DNA from 3 places in the Acinetobacter sp. AG1 genome. Region 1 is predicted to be linked to each of the others. Evidence: predicted binding sites of a transcription regulator. Region 1 holds the regulator's gene; each other region holds the start of a gene.
The links. The regulator PhoB, encoded in region 1, activates phosphate uptake and scavenging genes when phosphate is short. The targets are predictions, from matches to a motif close to TGTCATNAANCTGTCATAA.
Positions count from the first base shown of each region.

Region 2: AAV96_RS13145 (porin) is a predicted target of PhoB. The motif match lies at 4,314-4,332, and genes of this name have one in related genera.
Region 3: AAV96_RS03395 (NAD(+) kinase) is a predicted target of PhoB. The motif match lies at 3,323-3,341, and genes of this name have one in related genera.

Region 1 covers NZ_LBMZ01000121.1:71,480-78,047, reverse strand. The annotation lists gene AAV96_RS14730 (PACE efflux transporter) at 1-204, shown strand, start outside; gene AAV96_RS14725 (DUF2147 domain-containing protein) at 343-807, opposite strand; gene phoR (phosphate regulon sensor histidine kinase PhoR) at 930-2,288, opposite strand; gene phoB (phosphate regulon transcriptional regulator PhoB) at 2,297-3,007, opposite strand; gene AAV96_RS14710 (TetR/AcrR family transcriptional regulator) at 3,258-3,935, opposite strand; gene AAV96_RS14705 (SDR family NAD(P)-dependent oxidoreductase) at 4,242-5,069, shown strand; gene AAV96_RS14700 (MATE family efflux transporter) at 5,133-6,500, opposite strand.
Region 2 covers NZ_LBMZ01000118.1:106,802-113,369, forward strand. The annotation lists gene lpxB (lipid-A-disaccharide synthase) at 1-835, shown strand, start outside; gene AAV96_RS13130 (DUF2797 domain-containing protein) at 873-1,742, opposite strand; gene AAV96_RS13135 (DUF6231 family protein) at 1,781-2,242, shown strand; gene AAV96_RS13140 (YidB family protein) at 2,401-3,024, shown strand; gene AAV96_RS13145 (porin) at 3,083-4,177, opposite strand; gene AAV96_RS13150 (HIT family protein) at 4,429-4,842, opposite strand; gene AAV96_RS13155 (YARHG domain-containing protein) at 4,930-5,199, opposite strand; gene AAV96_RS13160 (metal-dependent hydrolase) at 5,521-6,471, opposite strand.
Region 3 covers NZ_LBMZ01000089.1:12,525-19,092, forward strand. The annotation lists gene AAV96_RS03380 (glycosyl transferase family protein) at 115-1,110, shown strand; gene AAV96_RS03385 (hypothetical protein) at 1,208-1,621, shown strand; gene AAV96_RS03390 (YeaC family protein) at 1,978-2,250, opposite strand; gene AAV96_RS03395 (NAD(+) kinase) at 2,247-3,155, opposite strand; gene mrcB (penicillin-binding protein 1B) at 3,391-5,799, shown strand; gene AAV96_RS03405 (tetratricopeptide repeat protein) at 5,819-6,388, shown strand; gene AAV96_RS03410 (thiamine phosphate synthase) at 6,398-6,568, opposite strand, start outside.

The sequences.
Region 1 (6,568 bases):
GCCATCGGCTTTCAGATTGTTTTAGTGATGATTTTGATTCCACTTATTGCATGGTGGATGCAGATCAGTTTAATAAAAGCATTTTTGTTAGATTTCAGCCTGATGGTTCTGATACCTTGTTATACCTTTGTTTATAATTATCTTTTCGACCATATTTTTGGTTTACCCAGTCATTTGGTGGAGTCGAAACCTGTATCTGTTTAAGTCATTCCTTCATTTGAAATGTATTTTTATCTATGTGTTATTTATCTCAAAATCACAGAATTATTTGAAAAAAGAGCGTATTTATATACGCTCTTTTTGATGGATTTTTAATCTAATTTTGAAAGGGAGATTTCTAATTTAGAGACGAATCCACGTCATATTTCTAAACGTATTATTATTCGGGTTTTTAGCATTTATTGTGAGCATTTTACCTGTTTTACTTAAACGCGCATTCAAACTATATTTATATCCATCATAAGGATTTATCCATACACCTTGTCCAAATTCTTCATTTAGATTCAGCATTTTAAGATTACTCAGTACTTCCATACCAATAATCGGCTGATTTTTTAAAGCACCAGTACAAGGGGTGCATAGTGTAGGAACCTCCTCTTTGCCTTGAGGGTACATTTTCACAATGACAGCACTATATTGTTCAGTTTTAGAATTACGTCTGATCACAATATCAGATAGATAAGAACCACTCCGTTCATCTACCACTTTCCAAGTACCGATCAATGGATCAGTAGGCATTGCGATCGCTGAAAATGAACTACTTAAGCCTAGGAGAAAGGCGAAACTACGAAAGAAATGAGAATTCATAAAATATATTACGTCTAAAGAAGAATGTGTGAGCGGTGAAATTAATCAAAATATTATTATATTATTATTGTAATTAAATTGTAATATCAAATATTTAGGGAGCAATTTTAGCTCCCTCTATTTTAACCTATACGATACAAACGTTCTTTGGGAAAGACAGCGGTAAAGGTTGAGCCTTCGTTTTCTTTGGAGCTAATTTCTAAATGCGCACCATGTTGCATTAACACATGTTTGACGATTGCTAAGCCTAAACCTGTCCCCCCTGTCTGACGGCTACGTGCGCTGTCAACACGATAAAAACGCTCAGTTAAACGGGGTAGATGTTTTGGATTAATGCCAATCCCATTATCTTGTACGGTAAAGTAAGCGTGATCGCCATCTTCATGCCAGCCAATCGTAATAATGCCGCCTTTCGGTGTGTATTTAATTGCATTGGTGATTAAATTACTAAACGCACTGGCAATTTCCATATCAGAGCCGATTAAATCACAATGACTGTCGATATCTAAATTTAAAGTATGACCATAATCGAGATTATAAGCACGCGCATCATCAAATAATTGATTCATCAAATTTGCCATGTCAATAATTTGATTTTTTGCGACTTTTTTATTGTTTTCTAAATTGGATAAAAGCAATAAATCATTCACCAATGCATTCATGCGTTTGGTTTGTGATTGCATTTGAGTGAAAGCGCGTTTCCAGCGAGGAGTAATGTCATCTTGATCGATAAATGTTTCGATATAACCACTCAATACGGTGAGCGGTGTACGTAATTCATGAGAAATGTTGTCCACGAAGTCTTTACGCATTTGTTCAAGATTATGTACGCGAGTGGTGTCATATGCCACCAATAAGCGACTTTCCCCACCAAAGCGAGTTAACTTCACTTGCACATATCGGTCTTCGTCCATTTGAGCCTGTAGACGGATACCATCAGGTGCTTGATCGATATGATTAAAATATTCAATAAAACTGGGTTGACGCAAAATAGCCAGTAAATTACGTCCACGATCCAAAGGATTGATGCCCAATAACTTCTCGGCAGCAGGATTCCACCATTCAATCTGATGTTGGTCATCAATCAAAACGACAGCTTCAGCCAATGCAACCAGAGATGATTGTGCACGATCAATCAAACCTACCATTTCGGCTTGAACGATACGTTCTTGTCGCTGCGCTCGATAGACATTAAATAATAATGCACCCCAAATACCGCTTAGATTTGGGGGGACATCATAGGGACGATTTGAGATCCACTCATTGACTAAATACAGTGAGCGGAGTTGGAGTATAAAAAAAACGACAAACGCGACAAAAATACAGCTCCAAAAGTATCCAACCCCGAATCCAATTAAGCTCGCAATCAATAAGAAAAAAAGTAGCAGTCTTAGATCTTGTTTTGCAAACGTCCATAAATTGCTGTGACGGAAACGTTGATGTTCACGTGCCAGTTCAGGGACGGGATAAGGTTCATACATAAAGGATTTTAACCTGCTGCTAAATCAGCTCGTGTAGAAAAACGATAGCCTGTGCCACGTACTGTTTGTACAAAACGATCTACGCCAAAAGGTTCTAACACTTTGCGTAAACGTCGGATATGCACGTCAATGGTACGATCTTCGATATAGACATTACCGCCCCAAACTTGATCCAGTAATTGTGCACGTGTATATGCACGTTCAGGGTGTGTCATAAAGAAAGCCAATAAACGATATTCGGTTGGACCCATATCGAGAATACTGTTACCAAAGCTCACACGCTGGCTGACCGGATCGAGCATTAAGCCATTAGCATCAATGACTTTTTCGCCACTGAGTGCATTTGCACGACGTAATACGGCTTTGATACGAGAAACCAATTCACGTGTAGAGAATGGTTTGGTCATGTAATCATCTGCACCCGCATCTAGCCCTTGCACTTTATGGTCTTCTTCACCACGTGCTGTCAGCATGATGACAGGAATTTCAGCTAAGTTTTCATCACGTTTGAGACGACGGCATAGATCTACACCACTGACACCACCTGGTAGCATCCAATCCAGCAAAATAAGAGCAGGACGCTGATCGACGATAATCTGATGCGCTTGTTTGGCATCCTCAGCTTGTAAACATTGGAAGCCTGCCATATCCAAAGAGGTATGGATCATTTCGCGGATCGGTAGCTCATCATCGACAATTAAAATATAGTCATCTTTCACTGCGCAATACCCTTAAAATCTGTAACGGTGAACCGTTTTGTTGTTATGACAGGCTTATTACAAAGATTAATTATGACAATATCATTGCAAAAGAGTTAATAAAGTCGAATTTAGCAATAAATTGTGACAATTCTAGGGCAGAGCAGTGACCAAATGATGACAAGTTGTTTGCAAATAAAACAAATGAATTCATTTGGTTAATACCATTGAAACCTTTTTATTGTGTTCGTCACAAAACTGTAAAAGGATTTTAATTTTTTTGTGAGGTGGTTTCAATAAATGATAAAAACACAGCACAACAAGCAGATAACACATCTTCTAAGGGTTGTTTAAAGCCTTCGGAAACCCAACGAATAATAATATGCGTCACATAACCATTTAAACCTGTTGCCATTAATGAAACTTCTTCACCACTTTGAGGTGCATTCGGCATGGTAATCATCACGAAAGCTTGGATAATACGATCGAATTGAGTCAAGGTTTCTTGAATCGTCGCCTGATTATGTAAATCTTGCACCAACATGGCATCGATATAAATAATTCGTGCCATACGAGGGTCATCTTTAATCGCACTCAACAATGCGGATAAACCTGCCGTGACCATATTCTTAGGTTCAGGTGCAGCCATGAGCACGGCTTGGGTTAAACAATTTTGCATTTTGCCAATCATTTTTAAGAATACCGTTTGGAAAAGCTCCTCACTTTTCTTAAATGATTCGTAAAAATAACGCTCAGTCAGCTTCGCCTCATTACAGACATCTTTGACAGTGACCGAAAAAAACCCCTGTGTACCGTAGGTTGCAATACCTGCTTCAATCAACTTTTCGCGGCGAGCTTCTTTGCGTTCAGTTAAAGAAAGACCTTTAAACTGACGCTCTTTCGCTTCGGTATTATTTTTCTTGCGTGTCGCTAGATCTTCAGTTGCCATGGAAAAACCGTTCCCTAAAAAAGTCTTTAAATCGTATGTCTAAGATTTATTTGCATTTTAAACAGGTCTTGCGAATTTAGAATAACTAAATTTCGTAAAACTTATTTCATCGTGTCTAAACATCTTACGTCATGAAATGTAAATAGACCTAATATGACAAGCAATATGTTGGTTATTGCCATTTGTCTTAAAGCTGTAGTGTACTATATTGACAACCCGTATTGTCAAAATTATATTGGTTATAGCTTAAACTGCACATGATCAAGACAAATGTGTGCATATCATTCGCAATACAAAGGATAGGCAATGAAAAATTTTAAAAATAAAGTCGCAGCGATCACAGGTGCAGGTTCTGGGATTGGACAACAATTGGCAATTTTATTGGCTAAACAAGGTTGCCATTTGTCATTGAGTGATATCAATGAGAAAGGATTAGCGCAAACTGTTGAGTTGGTAAAACAAAACCCAATCACAGTAACGACCAAAGTTCTTGATGTTTCAAACCGTGAAGCGGTGAAGCAATGGGCGCAAGAAACTGTTCAAGATCATGGCTCAGTGAATATGATTTTCAATAACGCAGGTGTGGCACTTGGCTCAACTGTTGAAGGCGCAAGCTATGAAGATTTAGAGTGGATCGTGGGAATTAACTTCTGGGGCGTAGTTTACGGCACCAAAGAATTCTTACCATTCATTAAGCAAACCAAAGATGGTCATATCATCAATATCTCAAGTATTTTTGGTTTAACTTCGCAACCAACACAATCTGCATACAATGCAACAAAATTTGCGGTACGTGGTTTTACTGAATCATTACGTCAAGAACTTGATATTGAAAAGAGTGGCGTAAGTTCTCTTTGCGTACATCCAGGTGGTATCCGTACCAATATCGCAAAAGCTGCCAAAATGAATGACAGCTTAAAGAGCTTGGGTATGGATCCAAATAAATCGATCAAGCAGTTTGATAAATTCTTACGTACACCACCAGAAGAAGCTGCACGTCAGATTTTAAATGCAGTGTTGAAAGATAAACGCCGTCTGTTAATTGGAACAGATGCTCGTATTGTGGATTCTTTCCAACGTCTATTCCCGACGGGTTATCAACGTATTGCTGCACTTGCAACAAAAATGATGTAAGTTGCAAGCATAAAAAAGCCATTCTTAGAGAATGGCTTTTTTATTTGAGGATCAAAGAAATTTTTAAATAAGGACTTTGATCTTGGTTTTCTTCCAAACAAACTGATAATAAGATGCTTGTAATACACATAAGCACACAAAAGAAAGTGCATAAGCAGTCCAAATGCCCGTTAAGCCCCATAACGAACTAAACCAATAGGCACAAGGAACTTCAATTAAAATAATGGTCAGAATATTGATCATCATTGTGACATTGACGGTTCCACTAGCCCGCATGATTGAAGCAAAAATAGCACTTGCACCGAAGAATAAAATTGACCATAACACAATAAATAAGAGCTGCTGCCCAAGTTCAATGACGCTATGATCGGTAATAAATAGAGCCATTAAATATTTGGAAAATAAGTAAGCCAAAGTGATCAAACTGCCAGTAAATATGACATTCATTCCTAAAGCCGTTCGTGTGACTTTGGCTAATAATTCGGGTTTGCCTGCACCAATCGCTTGAGCGGCAAAAATAGAAGCCGCAATTGAAATAGAGAGGGCTGGAAATTGAATATAGTTGAGGACTTGGTTCACTGCACCATATGCTGCGGTCGCATGTGCACCATAATGATTAACCAAACCAATAATGACTAAGCCTGCCAATGAAGTTGTCACCATCTGGATGCCTGTTGGGATACCAAGTTTTAGGATCAGTTTACTTAATGTTGCATCATGGCGAATGCTTTGCAAAAGTCGCGCATCTATTTTGAGAGGGTGATTCTTATAATTGAGGTAGAAGCTTAGAAAGATCAGTACAGCAGCATATCCCATAATCGTTGCAACAGCAGGCGCAACAATGCCTAGAGCAGGGAATCCAAAATAGCCTTTGAGTAAAACAGGCGTTACTGCCAGACCAATCAGGCTGGTTAGGCTCAATGCGATCAGAGGGGTAACACTATCACCGACACCGCGTAAAATCGAAGTATAAATAATATAGACAAACAATAATGGACTACCCACGAGCATCCAGCGAACGTAGGGTAAAGAAAGATGCATGACTTTAGGGTCTGTACCTAATAATTGCAAAATATGCTCGGCAAAGCTCCAACCTAAAACAGCAATAATGCTGCCACCAATCAAAGTCATAAATAGGGTAGAGCCAATCACACTTCTGACTTTTTCAAGATTTTGTGCACCCCATGCCTGTCCAATCAGTACAGTCGTTCCCGCGGAGATCCCGATCACAAATGCCAATAAAAAGAAAAGAATTGGGAAGAATACAGACACCGCAGCAATCGCATCAACTCCCATCATTTGACCTACAAAGATGGTATTAATCGTTCCCGATAAGTTCTGTAAAATGTTGGTAGCAATCAACGGAACAAGAAAAACAAAAAAAGTTTTCCATAGATTGGGTTGCATGACCAAAGGTTGGCGTGGTGTCATTCAGTTTCCTTCACGCTTCATCCTGAAACGGCAATATTTTTTCCAACATAACATTATCGTTACTGTTG
Region 2 (6,568 bases), on a different contig from region 1:
AATTAAAACAGTTCAATACGTAAGTCCATCTGTTTGGGCATGGCGTCAAGGACGTGTACATGGCATTAAACGTAGTATTGATTTAGTGTTGTGTTTATTCCCATTTGAAAAAACATTTTATGAAAATTACGATGTTCCAGCAGCTTTTGTTGGGCATCCACTAGCCAAACAATTACCTTTAAAAAATCCAATTGTAGAAGCAAAACATCAGCTTGGTCTATCTGCACATGAAATGCATGTTGCTTTATTACCAGGAAGTCGAAGAGGTGAAATTGACAGACTATTGCCTTTGTTAATTGGGGCTGCGGAAATACTACATAAGAAATATCCTGAACTAGAGTTTCTGATTCCAGCAATCAATGATGCTCGAAGACAACAAATTGAACATGGTATTCAAAATTTAGATGTAACTTTAAAATCAAAAATTTATATTTTAGAAAATACCGATGCTGAATCTAAAATAGGTCGTATGGTCATGAATGCGAGTGATATTGTCGCACTAGCATCAGGAACTGCGACGCTTGAAGCGATGTTATTGCATCGCCCAATGGTGACTTTTTATAAGTTGCATTGGTTAACTTATATGATCGCTAAGTTTCTCGTTAAGATTCCTTACTACTCTTTACCTAATATCATTGCAGGTAAAAAAGTCATCCAAGAATTAATTCAAGCTGATGCGACACCAGAACACCTTGCTTCTGAAATTGAAAAATTAATGGATAATGAAACAGCACATATTCAGATGATGCAACATTTAAGTATGCACAAACAATTAATCTCAGGAGATACTGAAAATCCTGTTGATGCAATTCTGAATTGTTTAAAAACAAATTAAGTTAAAAAAGGTGGCATTTCAAATGCCACCTTATAATTTACGCTCTTAGAATCATTTCATAGCCTGTGTATTTACGAATATTGATGACACCAATATCGAGTAATAAATATTGCCCCTTAATGCCATGTAAAACACCACGAATTTTGGGTGTTTTATCCAAATTTAAAGACTTAATTTTTTCTGGATATTGTTCAACTGGGTAAATAAATTCTTTAGGCAATTCATGTTCTAAAAATTCAAGTTCTTCATTGAATTCTAGGTTTTGGCTAAACTCATCTCGGATCGTTTGAATTTTGGGTGCAAATTCTTCCAAAATCTGGTCACGTTGCTCAATTAAATTCAATGGTTCAGCTTCACCTTTAAGGAGCTTACGCCAATCCGTCTTATCGGCAATTTGTGTACCAAATAAAGTTTCTAAATGACCAGATAAGCGGCGAGAACCAACTTTCAAAATGGGTAACGCTTGGGTCGCACCTTGATCTAACCATCGGGTCGGCATATTAACGATACGAGTAATTCCAATTTTTAGTGCGCTTGAATTGGCTAGATACACAATATGAGGTTGGAAACAAACCTTATGTGCAAATTCATCTTCACGACAAGTTCCAAGATGATAATGGCAAGTCTCAGGTTTCATAATACAAAGATCACATTCAGCTTTGGTCTTGAAGCATTTGAAACAGTGACCTTGTGAATATGATTTTGGAGTCTTTGCACCACACGAAGTACAAAAAATATTTCCAGTCCATTCAATTTCTAATTCTTGACCTAATATGAAGGGTAGATCAGTTTCTGAACGATCTAATATAAATTTATATTCAACATTTGCCTTGCTGGTTGGTTGATCAGTTACACTATGCGTTTTGAGCGCTGCGTGCATTTTGTGACAAATGCCTTGTAGTTCCATCAATAAACTCTCATCTTTCTCAATCAAGGGTTGCAGTTATGGCTGAACAAAATGTCATCACTTCTATGCTAGACGATTTATCTAAAGAACAGCCCATTCATACTGCACTTTGTATCGGTCAGCAAATTGATCAAAATGCTGAAATTCAATGGCATCATTTTAACGTAACTGACTTTTTAAATCTGCCATTTACACAACGTTATGATTTAGGTTTTGTATTATTTGATACAGAGCAAATGCAAAACATCACTGAAACACATAAAGCGCAGCTTTTAGTGAAGTTACGCGACCTCATGGCAAAAAGGATTGTTGTTGTTAGTAAACGAAACGATGAAAAGCTATTACGTTCACTAGGTTTTACTCAACTTATTGATAAGACTACTCATGATAGTGATTTTGCTCTATGGCAATTCAATATTTTAACTTACAAATATGTTCCTGATTGGTTTAACTCTAAATTTTGGGCAAATCCAGAAAATTGGAATAAATTTCGTTGGTGATTTCTTAGACTTTACTGCGGCTCTGAATAAGCCGCAGTTATAAAATAATAATAAACTGATGAAATGTTCTTGCAAATTTTAACACTTTAACTTTGTTTTCATGCTGAAAAGCAGCGTATGCTTTTCGAATAAATAATTCTAACTGGAATATAAAAATCATGACAGATTTGACAAATATCGTAGAGATTTTAGCGAAACAGGCCTTAGGTGGTCAGCAACAATCTGGGAAAAATAGTGGTTTAGGTGGAATTCTAGGTTCAGTTTTAGGGCAACTTAGTGGTCAACAACAAAATAATCAAAATCAGTCGCAAAGTGGTTTAGGTGGTATCCTAGGTTCAGTTTTGGGTCAGTTAGGTAGTCCGAATAACAATACATCTCAGACAAATAGTAATACTAGTGGGAACACAGCCCAAACATTATTAATAGCCGTATTGCCGTTGGTTCTTGCTTGGATTCAAAAACAGGGGGGCTTACAAGGGGCATTAGATAAACTAAAAAGTACAGGTTTATCCAATCAGGTACAGAGCTGGGTCGATCCTCAACAAGCAAATGCTCAAGATGTTCCAACCCAAAATATTCAAAGCTTATTTGATGATCAAGATATCGAACAGGTTGCTCAACAAGCACAAGCTCCAAAGCAAGAAATTTACAGTGCGATTGCGTCTGTATTACCTCAAGTGATTGATTCTTTGACTCCGCAAGGAAGTAATACCAATCCCCAAGAAGCAAATCAAGATATTCAACAAGTATTGAATTTGGTGAGTGGTTTTTTAAAAAGATAAGTATATAAAAATAAAAGGGCGAAACGCCCTTTTATTAACATTTGAAATAAACTTCTGATTAGAAGTTATATTCCATACCTAAACCAATAACAGTTTTCTTGTTGTTGTCTTTCTGCCAGTCAATTTTTTGTTGAGCAACAATACCATAGAAACGAGCTTGTTTATTAATGTTGTAATCAGCGCCTACACCGTATAAATCATTTTTACGATCTTGAAGACCATCAACTTCTGTTTTAGCAGAAATATATTCTGCTTTTAACTTCACTGGTGTAGAAGGGATGATATACGCAGCAGTTACACCGAAAGCATTTTCTTTTAAGCCTTTATATGAAACAGCTGGTGTACCTACAACAACAGTATCATCAGTAGGTTGTGCAGTTTGCCATAAAGCCCCAAATACTAAGCCATCAACGCCAGCTGGTGATAAGTCTAAAGAACCAGTTACACGGATTGCATCAGAATAAATTTTGCCGCCAAGTTCTTTATTATATGCGTTAAATGTTGATGCTACACCGAAGTTACCAGCAACAGCTGCCGCTAAACCAATATCTTTATTTTCATAAGTGATAGATGTTGAAATTCCATCACCAAAGCTATCACGACTACCTTTTTGACCTTTAGCATCATTTTTTACAGCTGATGACTCTTCACCTTGCTGGAACATGATATTAAATGCTAAACCAGCTAATAATTTTTTGTCAGTTTCAAAACCAATAACATTGCTTAAACGATCTTCACCAACTAAAACTTTTGTCATATCTAGTTCAGTGTGGTCATTATAAATATCTTGGTTATTGCCAGCAGCAGTTTTTAAATAAGAATCATATTGACCAATTTTTAGAGTACCAACTCCATCAGATTTAAGACCAACAAAACGGTTACGCATACTCCAGTCAGTATCTGAACCAGATCCATCAGTAGAAACGCCCCATTCTGCTAAATACACTGCTGAAAGGTTATTAGTAAGTTTTTCTTCGCCTTTCACACCAAGACGAGAAGCATTTGAGTTAATTTTTGTTACGCTTTCATCTTTAAAGCCATTTTTGTCGATTTGATCTAAAGTCACATTGAGCTTACCATACAATGTAGGTGCTGCTTGCGCTGCATTCATGGCTAAAGTTGCTACAGTAGCAGCAAGAAGCAATTTTTTCATTGAGATTTCTCCAAACACTTTTTGTAAATGGCTGATGCCTTAGTTACTGTTATAAGCTTGCTTGTGTACATAAAGTTACACAGCTCACTGACTTGTATGCAGTATCGGCAAACTTTGTGACAGATAAGTGAAAGAAAAATGACAGTTTGATGACGATTCATATTTAGTAATAATTATATTTGTTATTGATTTTTATATATTTAATAAATAAAAATGGGGCGAAAAGCCCCATCATTTAGATAATTTTTTGCTTACAGCACTGCTTTAATCTTTTCAGCAAAGGCTTTAATCTTTTCCTGATCACCCATTTGTGCTGCATGACGACCAAGTTCATGAACTGAGCTAGGAATCAAATGGAAGTGCACATGTGGAACTGTTTGCCCAGCAGCAGCTCCTGAAAGTTGCATTAGTACGATTCCTTTAGCATCTAAAGCGGTTTCAATTGCTTTAGCTATCTTTTGAACAATTTGAATCGTATAGGCTGCTGCATCAGCAGGTAAATCCATCAAAGTAACAGCAGGTATTTTAGGAATAACTAAAGCATGACCATCTGCTTGAGGCATAATATCCATAAAAGCGAGGACCTGATCATCTTCATAGATTTTGATTGCAGGTAGTTCGCCTCTTAAGATTCTTGCGAAAATATTTTGGTCATCGTACGCCATGATTAGTCCTTTAATATAATGAGATGAGAAGTTTTGCTTTTCAGACAAAAATAGAAAATAAATTGCTAAGACTTAAAGATAAAGTTTTTATTTGCAATTTAATTCTTTTTGACGCTCTTTAATTTCATCTAAGCGTTGTTGCTCTCTGTCAGAAAATTTAGGCTTTGTTGTATGGCAGTTTTCATTACCATATTTAGCTTTGGCATCTGCATCTTTAAAACAAAATCCTTTAGATGCATAGATGAGGTTATAGTCATCTTGCAACTTTTTACATTCTTGTTCTGGTGTAGCTGCTTGAAGGTTAAAACCTGTAAGGCTTACCAATCCAGCAAAAACTGCAACCGCAAACTTATTCATGAGGTATTCCTCTAGTTAAAAGGCATGAACTCAAATAAATTAAGAAAATATGTTTATTTTCACGATTTGACTTAAGTTCAACTACTAATATACGGTTTATCAATGAAATTTCAATGAAACTGTATTATTGGAGTGTAATTTTTATCCATAATTCATTCATAAAATGATGTTGTTGTGAGTTCGCATTCAAATTTTTGAAGATATAACGATAATTTTAGAAAAATATATATAGAAATTGTATAGCTTATAATTATCAAACTTATTGAAATTTAAAATAAATAAAAACCACTCCGAGGAGTGGCGCTGTATCATCGTTTTGTGTCAACTAAATGTAGAAACTTTGAATGATTTTTGCTGTGCTACATTTTCAAAAAATTGTACTGCTGGGGAGTGTGCTATATATGCTAAGGCTTGTTCTGTATTCCCTTCATGAATAGGATTAAAGTGTGGTGATACCCAACGTAAGGCGGCTTTAAATAAGTATTTTATGGTAGGTAGATGATCTGTTTTCGTTGCGGTTTCTTCAAATTTCCGAATAAAAGTAAAAAATCCTCGACGCATCAACTTCTGCATATCTTGATGATCTAGATCTTGTTTTCCAAGATTACGAGCGAAGTCTGCTAGAAAATAAATAAAGAGCGGGAAAATCGCTAACATAATGACTTGGCGTGAGACATAAAAACCAAGTTTATTTGATAACAAATGTTCAAATAGGTCGTAAGCTACGCAACGATGCTCAACTTCTTCTGCAAGATGCCAACGGAATAAATCACTCATCGCAGGATCCGCTTTATCCCAAGATTTACTTTCAAGTGTCCACTGCCCAATTGTACCTGTAAAGTGCTCAATGGCGGCAATTACACCTACACGGAACAACAACCAGTATTCATCAAGTTTTTCACCTTTTATAAAGGGAATACCTAAAGGTTTATCACCTAACAAAACGTTGAAAATTAGGTGGGCACGATTTAATGAATCTTGAATGTCATAACCATTTTCTTTAAGAAAGTCTTGTACTTTTTCATGTGCGCGGGCATGAGCAGCCTCTTGACGAATAAATCCAGTCACATCATCTTTTAATTTCGGATCTTTAATATATGGTAGGGCTTTGTTAAACACTCTACAAAACCAAAATTCACCTACAGGAAGAAGCATATTTATACCGTTAGCGATGTGTGAACATAGCGGATCATTAGGCATCCAACAGACTGATGATTCAGAAAAATCGAAATGCACTTTTCTAGCTTTAATTTGATGATTTTCCATGATCATATACGTTACCCAATATGTAGTTACTAATTAAGTTGATTAAACAATTTTTAGCACTCAGCAACACAGATCACCATGTTGTTTGGGGACAAAAAACTCT
Region 3 (6,568 bases), on a different contig from region 1:
ATAAGCAAACGCTAAATGTTTATTGATTAGACAGCTCCTCATATTTTTTTACGCTAAATGCTTCACTTTTATGTCATATTCCTTTTATTGTTAGCGAAGATTTCTCATACGATCATGAATACAAAACGAAATATTTATAAAACTGTAGAACATCCCTTTGCTCAGTATGTTCGTATCTTGGGTAAAGGGAAAACAGGTTCTCGTTCCCTCAGTTATGAAGAAGCCTATCAAGCATTTAGCATGATTTTAAAAGATGAAGTTTTGGATGTTCAGTTGGGTGCATTCTTAATGCTTTTACGTGTTAAGGAAGAATCTGTCGATGAATTGGCTGGTTTTGTTCAAGCCACACGTGATCAACTCAATTTTCAGCCACTTGATGTAGATCTTGATTGGTCATCTTATGCAGGCAAGCGTAAGCACTATCCTTGGTTTTTATTAGCGGCATTAACACTGGCTCATCATGGCTATAAAATTGTGATGCACGGCGCATCGGGTCATACCATTAACCGTGTCTATACCGAACAAGTTTTACAATACTTAGGCTATTCTATTTGTGAAAATGAGCAAGATGTTCGCAAACAACTAGATCAACATAATTTTGCATTTTTGCCACTTGAAGCCATTTCACCAATTCTGAGTGAATTAATTTCACTCCGCAATGTGATGGGCTTACGTTCTCCAATTCATACGCTTGCTCGTCTAATTAATCCATTTAATGCAAAAGCCACTTTACAAGCAATTTTCCACCCTGCTTATCGAACTTCCCATCAACAAACAGCTTCTCGATTGGACTATCAAAATAGTGCTGTGATCAAAGGTGAAGGTGGTGAGTTCGAGCGTAATCCTGATGCCAAAACTTTAATTTGTGGGATTAAAAATGGTGAGTTGTACGAATATGAACTGCCAAAATTAACACCTGACCGCAGCCCGATTGAAGAAGAGCTTGATCTAGCAATATTTAAAGAAGTTTGGCTCGGTGAGCAAAAGCATGAATATGGCGAAATGGCAGTGATCGAAACGATGGGAATCGCTTTGTATACTATGGGTGCTGTGAATAGTTATGATGAAGCAATGATTAAAGCGAAAGCACTTTGGGAAAGTCGATTCTAATCGATATTTTCTGTTTTTCGCTGCATTTTATAATGGGTGCAGCGAAGTAATATCTACTGATAAATCATCAAAATTTAATCATTTGAGCAGATAAATTATGGCTTTTTCACTTTATTGTCTGATTAATGAGAATTCAGAAGACTTTCCTTTAACACTCCTTGAAAAAAAGTTATCAGAACGTTTCTCTAAAATGGAAGGATTACAAATTGGATATGAGGAAGATCCTTTTGATGCTTCAGAAAAGCATTTACGTTTTTCTTGGGATATGTGGTGCATTTTAGTTTTCTATGAGACAGGTCAACATGTCATTGATGATTCAATGGAAATTCAAAAAATGGCTGGTACATTAGCGCCTTTTGATATATCCAGTATTTGTAGAAGAATCAGAGCCGTATTTAGTGATGATTATGATCTCGAACATACTGAACAAATGGTTTCTATGATTGATTTTTTACGTAAAATAGATGGAGCATTTGTATATGATCCACAGCAAAATGATTTTGTGAAATAAGTAATCCCAATCAGCGAAATTAAATTAATTTATTCTGCCATACTCACGAAGGTGAGCATCCTGAAATTATTTTAAAATGGATATTCATTGGTCTGATTTGATCTCTATTTTATCTTACTTTTGAGGGATCAAAAGTAAGATAAATCCTTTGTTTCACAGATGGTACATCCCTGATACCACAGCGAAACAGGCGGCATCCATGCCGCCAAGCATGATAGCAAAAACGATTTAGATTCAAAGAATATAGCTAACACCAAATGAATACATCGCAATAGGAAAGTTCTTAACTTAATTTTGAAAATTGGTATTAATTAGCCTGACTAAAAGCCCAGTAAAAATACTGGGCTTTAAAATCATCAAACAAACCGAATCGGCTTAAACTCAGGCTCATTTTTGTGATGATCATCATCACACTCCTCACCTTCTTCTTTCGTACCTCGGTCAATATAACCACTGCGCTGTTCTTTCGGTAAATTTTCCATTTCCCATGCATACACGGCTTGCATACAAATTTCACGTTGCTCTTTGGTCAATGCAATACCATTTGGCCATTTACCAATTTCAACAGCAGTTTTCAGACGCTCAACAATTTCAGGATTTAAAATAGCGAGCATTTGTTCAATATTCATGAGTCATCCTGTTGAAAAGATTCAAAATCTTGATTCCAACCCAGTTTAGTACGGCAAGCCATATAAAAATCATAACCAGGTGGATGTAATAAGCTTAGTTTAAACGGATGTTTACGGATATGCACCGTATCACCTACATTTAATGCAACACTATGTTGTCCATCAGCACTCACCATCGGTAAGACACGATTTTCACGGATGGTAATCTTAATCTCACTTTGCCCACCGACAACGATTGGACGAGATGACAAAGTATGTGGGTGCATTGGTACAAGTGCGATCGCATCCATACTTGGATGTAAAATTGGCCCACCACCCGAAAGTGAATAAGCGGTCGAGCCTGTTGGTGTCGATACAATTAAACCATCACTGTGCTGACGATAGACATATTGCCCATCAATACTCAGCTCAAAATCAATCATATGAACCGATTTACCTGAGTGTAACACCACATCATTTAAGGCAATTGCATCATAAATAGTTTCGTTATTGGTACGGACTTCCATTTCCAACAAGAAACGTCGATCCAGTTGAAATTGACCTTGTAGTACCTGATCCAGTTTAAAAATTGCTTCTGCCGGCTTAATATCAGTTAAGAATCCGAGTCGACCACGGTTAATCCCAATAACGGGTGTATTGTATCTGACTAAAGCACGTGCCGCATGAAGTAAAGAACCATCTCCACCCACAACGATCACCAAATCCACTACTTCACCTAATAAATTACGGCTCACGGTCTGACCATAACTATAAGGCACAAGTTTGGCTGTTTCCTGATCAAAAACGGGATTTAAGCCTAAAGTGATCAAATGATCATGAATTAAACATAACGTTTCTACTACAGAATTCTTATCTGGTCGCCCAATTAGACCAATATTTCGAAAGGATTTATGTGAAATTTGCACGAATAACTCAGCTCCACCGCGACTATTGACTATCATATCATTAACAATCAAATTTTCGTTGATGATTGATTAAAAAGTATAAAAATGTCTATTCGTTGTTTTTTTTATACGATTAATGTCAACACCTTCTGAAAGTTTTTATTGCATGTTGCTATTTATTCACAGTTTTATGATTGCAAAATGACAATAAGCTATCGCATCATTACTCACATTGTTTCGGTTTTAACGCAAGTCTATGAAGTGTGAACGTGGTATTGGTTTTCTAGCACTAATTTTTTCAATTTTAGTGATTGGTGTGTTTATTGCCTTTAGTATCTATCTGATCCGTTTGGATAATATTATTCGCAATAAATTTGAAGGTCAGCGTTGGGATATTCCTGCCAAGGTATTTGCTCGTCCATTAGAAATCTATGCGAATGCACCCATTACTCAAGATAATTTTGTCCAAGAATTAAAATTACTGGGCTATAAAAATACCGCGAACTATGAAAAATCAGGAAGTTACATCATTCAAGGTAACCAAATGTATGTTCATACACGTGGTTTTGACTATGGTGATAGTAATGAACCTGAACAAGTGCTTGAGATTGCTTTTAATCAAGGTCAAGTTGGTGAAATTCGTTCAACTAAACCTTCTAGCACGGGTATTGCTCGTTTAGAACCCCTATTAATCGGTGGTATCTATCCACAACATAATGAAGACCGTGTCCTCATTAAGCTAAATAAAGTACCAAAAACACTAATTGAAGCGTTAATTTCAACAGAAGACCGAAATTTTTATCACCATCATGGTATTTCTATTCGAGGTACAGCACGTGCCTTAGTCAGTAATGCAACAGGTGGTCGACGTCAAGGCGGCTCGACATTAACCCAACAGTTAGTTAAAAATTTCTATCTTTCACCAGAAAAAACGCTCAAACGTAAAGTCAATGAAGCTCTTATGGCATTGTTGATTGAGCTGCATTACAGCAAAGATGAAATTCTAGAAGCTTATTTAAATGAAGTAAATTTAGGTCAAAATGGCAATTACTCAATTAACGGTTATGGCTTAGCTTCACAATTCTATTTTGGTTTACCTCTGAGTGAATTAAATATTTCCCAACAAGCCTTTTTGGTTGGTTTAGTACAGGGTCCAACTTTATATAACCCTTGGCGTAATCCTGAAGCGGCTAAAAAACGCCGTGATGTTGTATTAAACAATATGATGGTAATGGGCTATTTATCTGAAACAGAATATCAAGATGAAATCTCACGTCCTTTAAATATTGTGAGTAAACCAACTTTAGGGCCTGCAAAATTCCCAGATTTCCTTGATATCGTACGTCGCCAATTACGTACAGAATATCAAGAAAGTGATATTACCAATCAAGGTTTGAAAATTTTCACAACGCTTGACCCGATTGCACAGACCCAAGTTCAAAATGCTTTTAAAGACTCTGTTGAACGTTTAGCAAAAGCAAATCCAGCACGTTTGAAAAACTTACAAGGCGCTGTGCTTGTAGCCCATCCAGAGAATGGTGAATTGGTTGCTGCTGTTGGTTCAACCCAAGATTTTACTGGCTTTAACCGTACACTAGATGCTAAACGTCAAGTCGGTTCGTTGTTAAAACCAATTATTTATCTAAATGCGATCGAATCTGGACGTTATACGTGGGCGAGTCCGATTGAAGATAGCGCCGTTAATATTCCAGTAGAAGGCGATAAGAGTTGGACACCAAAAAATTATAGTGGTGGTGAACACGGTGTTGTACCTATGCAACAAGCCTTGGCAAATTCATATAACCTATCTGCTGTTCGTTTAGGAAATGAATTTGGATTATCAGCATTTTCTAATAAGCTAAAACAATTTGGTGTCAGTTCGAATATTCCAGCTTATCCATCTATCTATTTGGGTGCAGTAAATATGTCCCCAATGGAAGTACTTGGCATTTATGGTAATTTTGCAACAGGTGGTTTCAAATATCCTCCTCGCTCTATTCGTACTGTTGTTGATGCAAAAGGACATTTGCTTGAACGTTATAGCTTAAATGTTCAACAAACGATTGATCCTGCTGCTGCCTATATTTTGAACTACGGTTTGCAACAAGTTATGCGTTCAGGTACTGGACGATCAGCTTATGGCAGCTTACCTGAAACCTTAAATTTAGCTGGTAAATCTGGCACCACCAATGATACACGCGATTCATGGTTCGCTGGTTATTCAGGCAATCATGTCGCTGTCGTCTGGTTAGGTCTGGACGATAATAAAGTTACTGGTCTCACGGGTTCTTCAGGTGCATTACCTGTCTGGACTAATGTAATGAAACAGCTTCGTCAAGAACCCGTCAATCTTCGTCAAACTGACAATGTAGAATGGCAATGGATAGACAGCGCAACAGGTGATTTATCAGCGCAAGGCTGTGATGGTGCAATGTATATTCCCCTACTTCGACAAACTGTACCTCGTCGTGCAACCCTCTGCGGGCAATCACATTATGAGGTTGAACCAACAAATATCCCATCCGAAGAAGACACTCAGGGGGATCATTACGGTGATGGCAATACCAATTATATTCGAGAAAGTGAAAATCAAATGGACACCGATTTATCCAATCATAATTCTACACGTGTGATTTCGAGCGGTAGTTATAGCGGTGAAAACTAAGTTACAAGGATGATTGGACATGATGAAGAAAATAACGATTGTGATTGGTGTATTGCTGCTTGCAGGTTGTAATTCAGCACCGCCTCCAAATAAAAAAGTGGTAATTAAATTGGGAGAACCGCCAAGTACGTCAAACACGCAGAAAAAGAAAACTGCTCCGCCCGCGTCGAATGTAAAAATTACGCCGTATGAGCAGAAAGAAATAAAGCGTCAAAACGTACAAGTGGTTGTACCTGAGCAAAAAGTACAGCAAAAGTTCAATGATGGGAGTCAATTACCAGCATTTAGAACATTAATGCAAAAAACCCAAGTTGCTTATAAGCAACAGCAACTTGCGGAAGCAGAACGTTATGCTCTTCAAGCTCAACGTATTGCTCCCCAAGCGACCGAAACTTATTTGTATTTGGCACTGATTGCAGACCAGCGCAAACAATATGCGAATGCGGAAGCTTTGGCACGTCGTGGTTTAAGCTATGCGCAAAGTAACTCGATGAAAAAACAACTTTGGTTTATTGTGCTCCGAGCAAGCGAAGCACGTAATCATCCAGTAAAAGCCCAAGAAGCTAAAAAAGCTATTCAAGCGTTATAAAAAGTTTGATCAATCAATTGAACTAAATTGACGAATCCCAGCAAGCCCATAAGCATGATGCTTTTGGGCTTGTTTTAAATCTTCAGGTGCTACGCCACCTAAAGCAAAAACTGGAATATCACTCTGCTGAGCTAATGCAGCAAAGTCATTCCAACCCAATACTTTTGCATTTGGATGTGT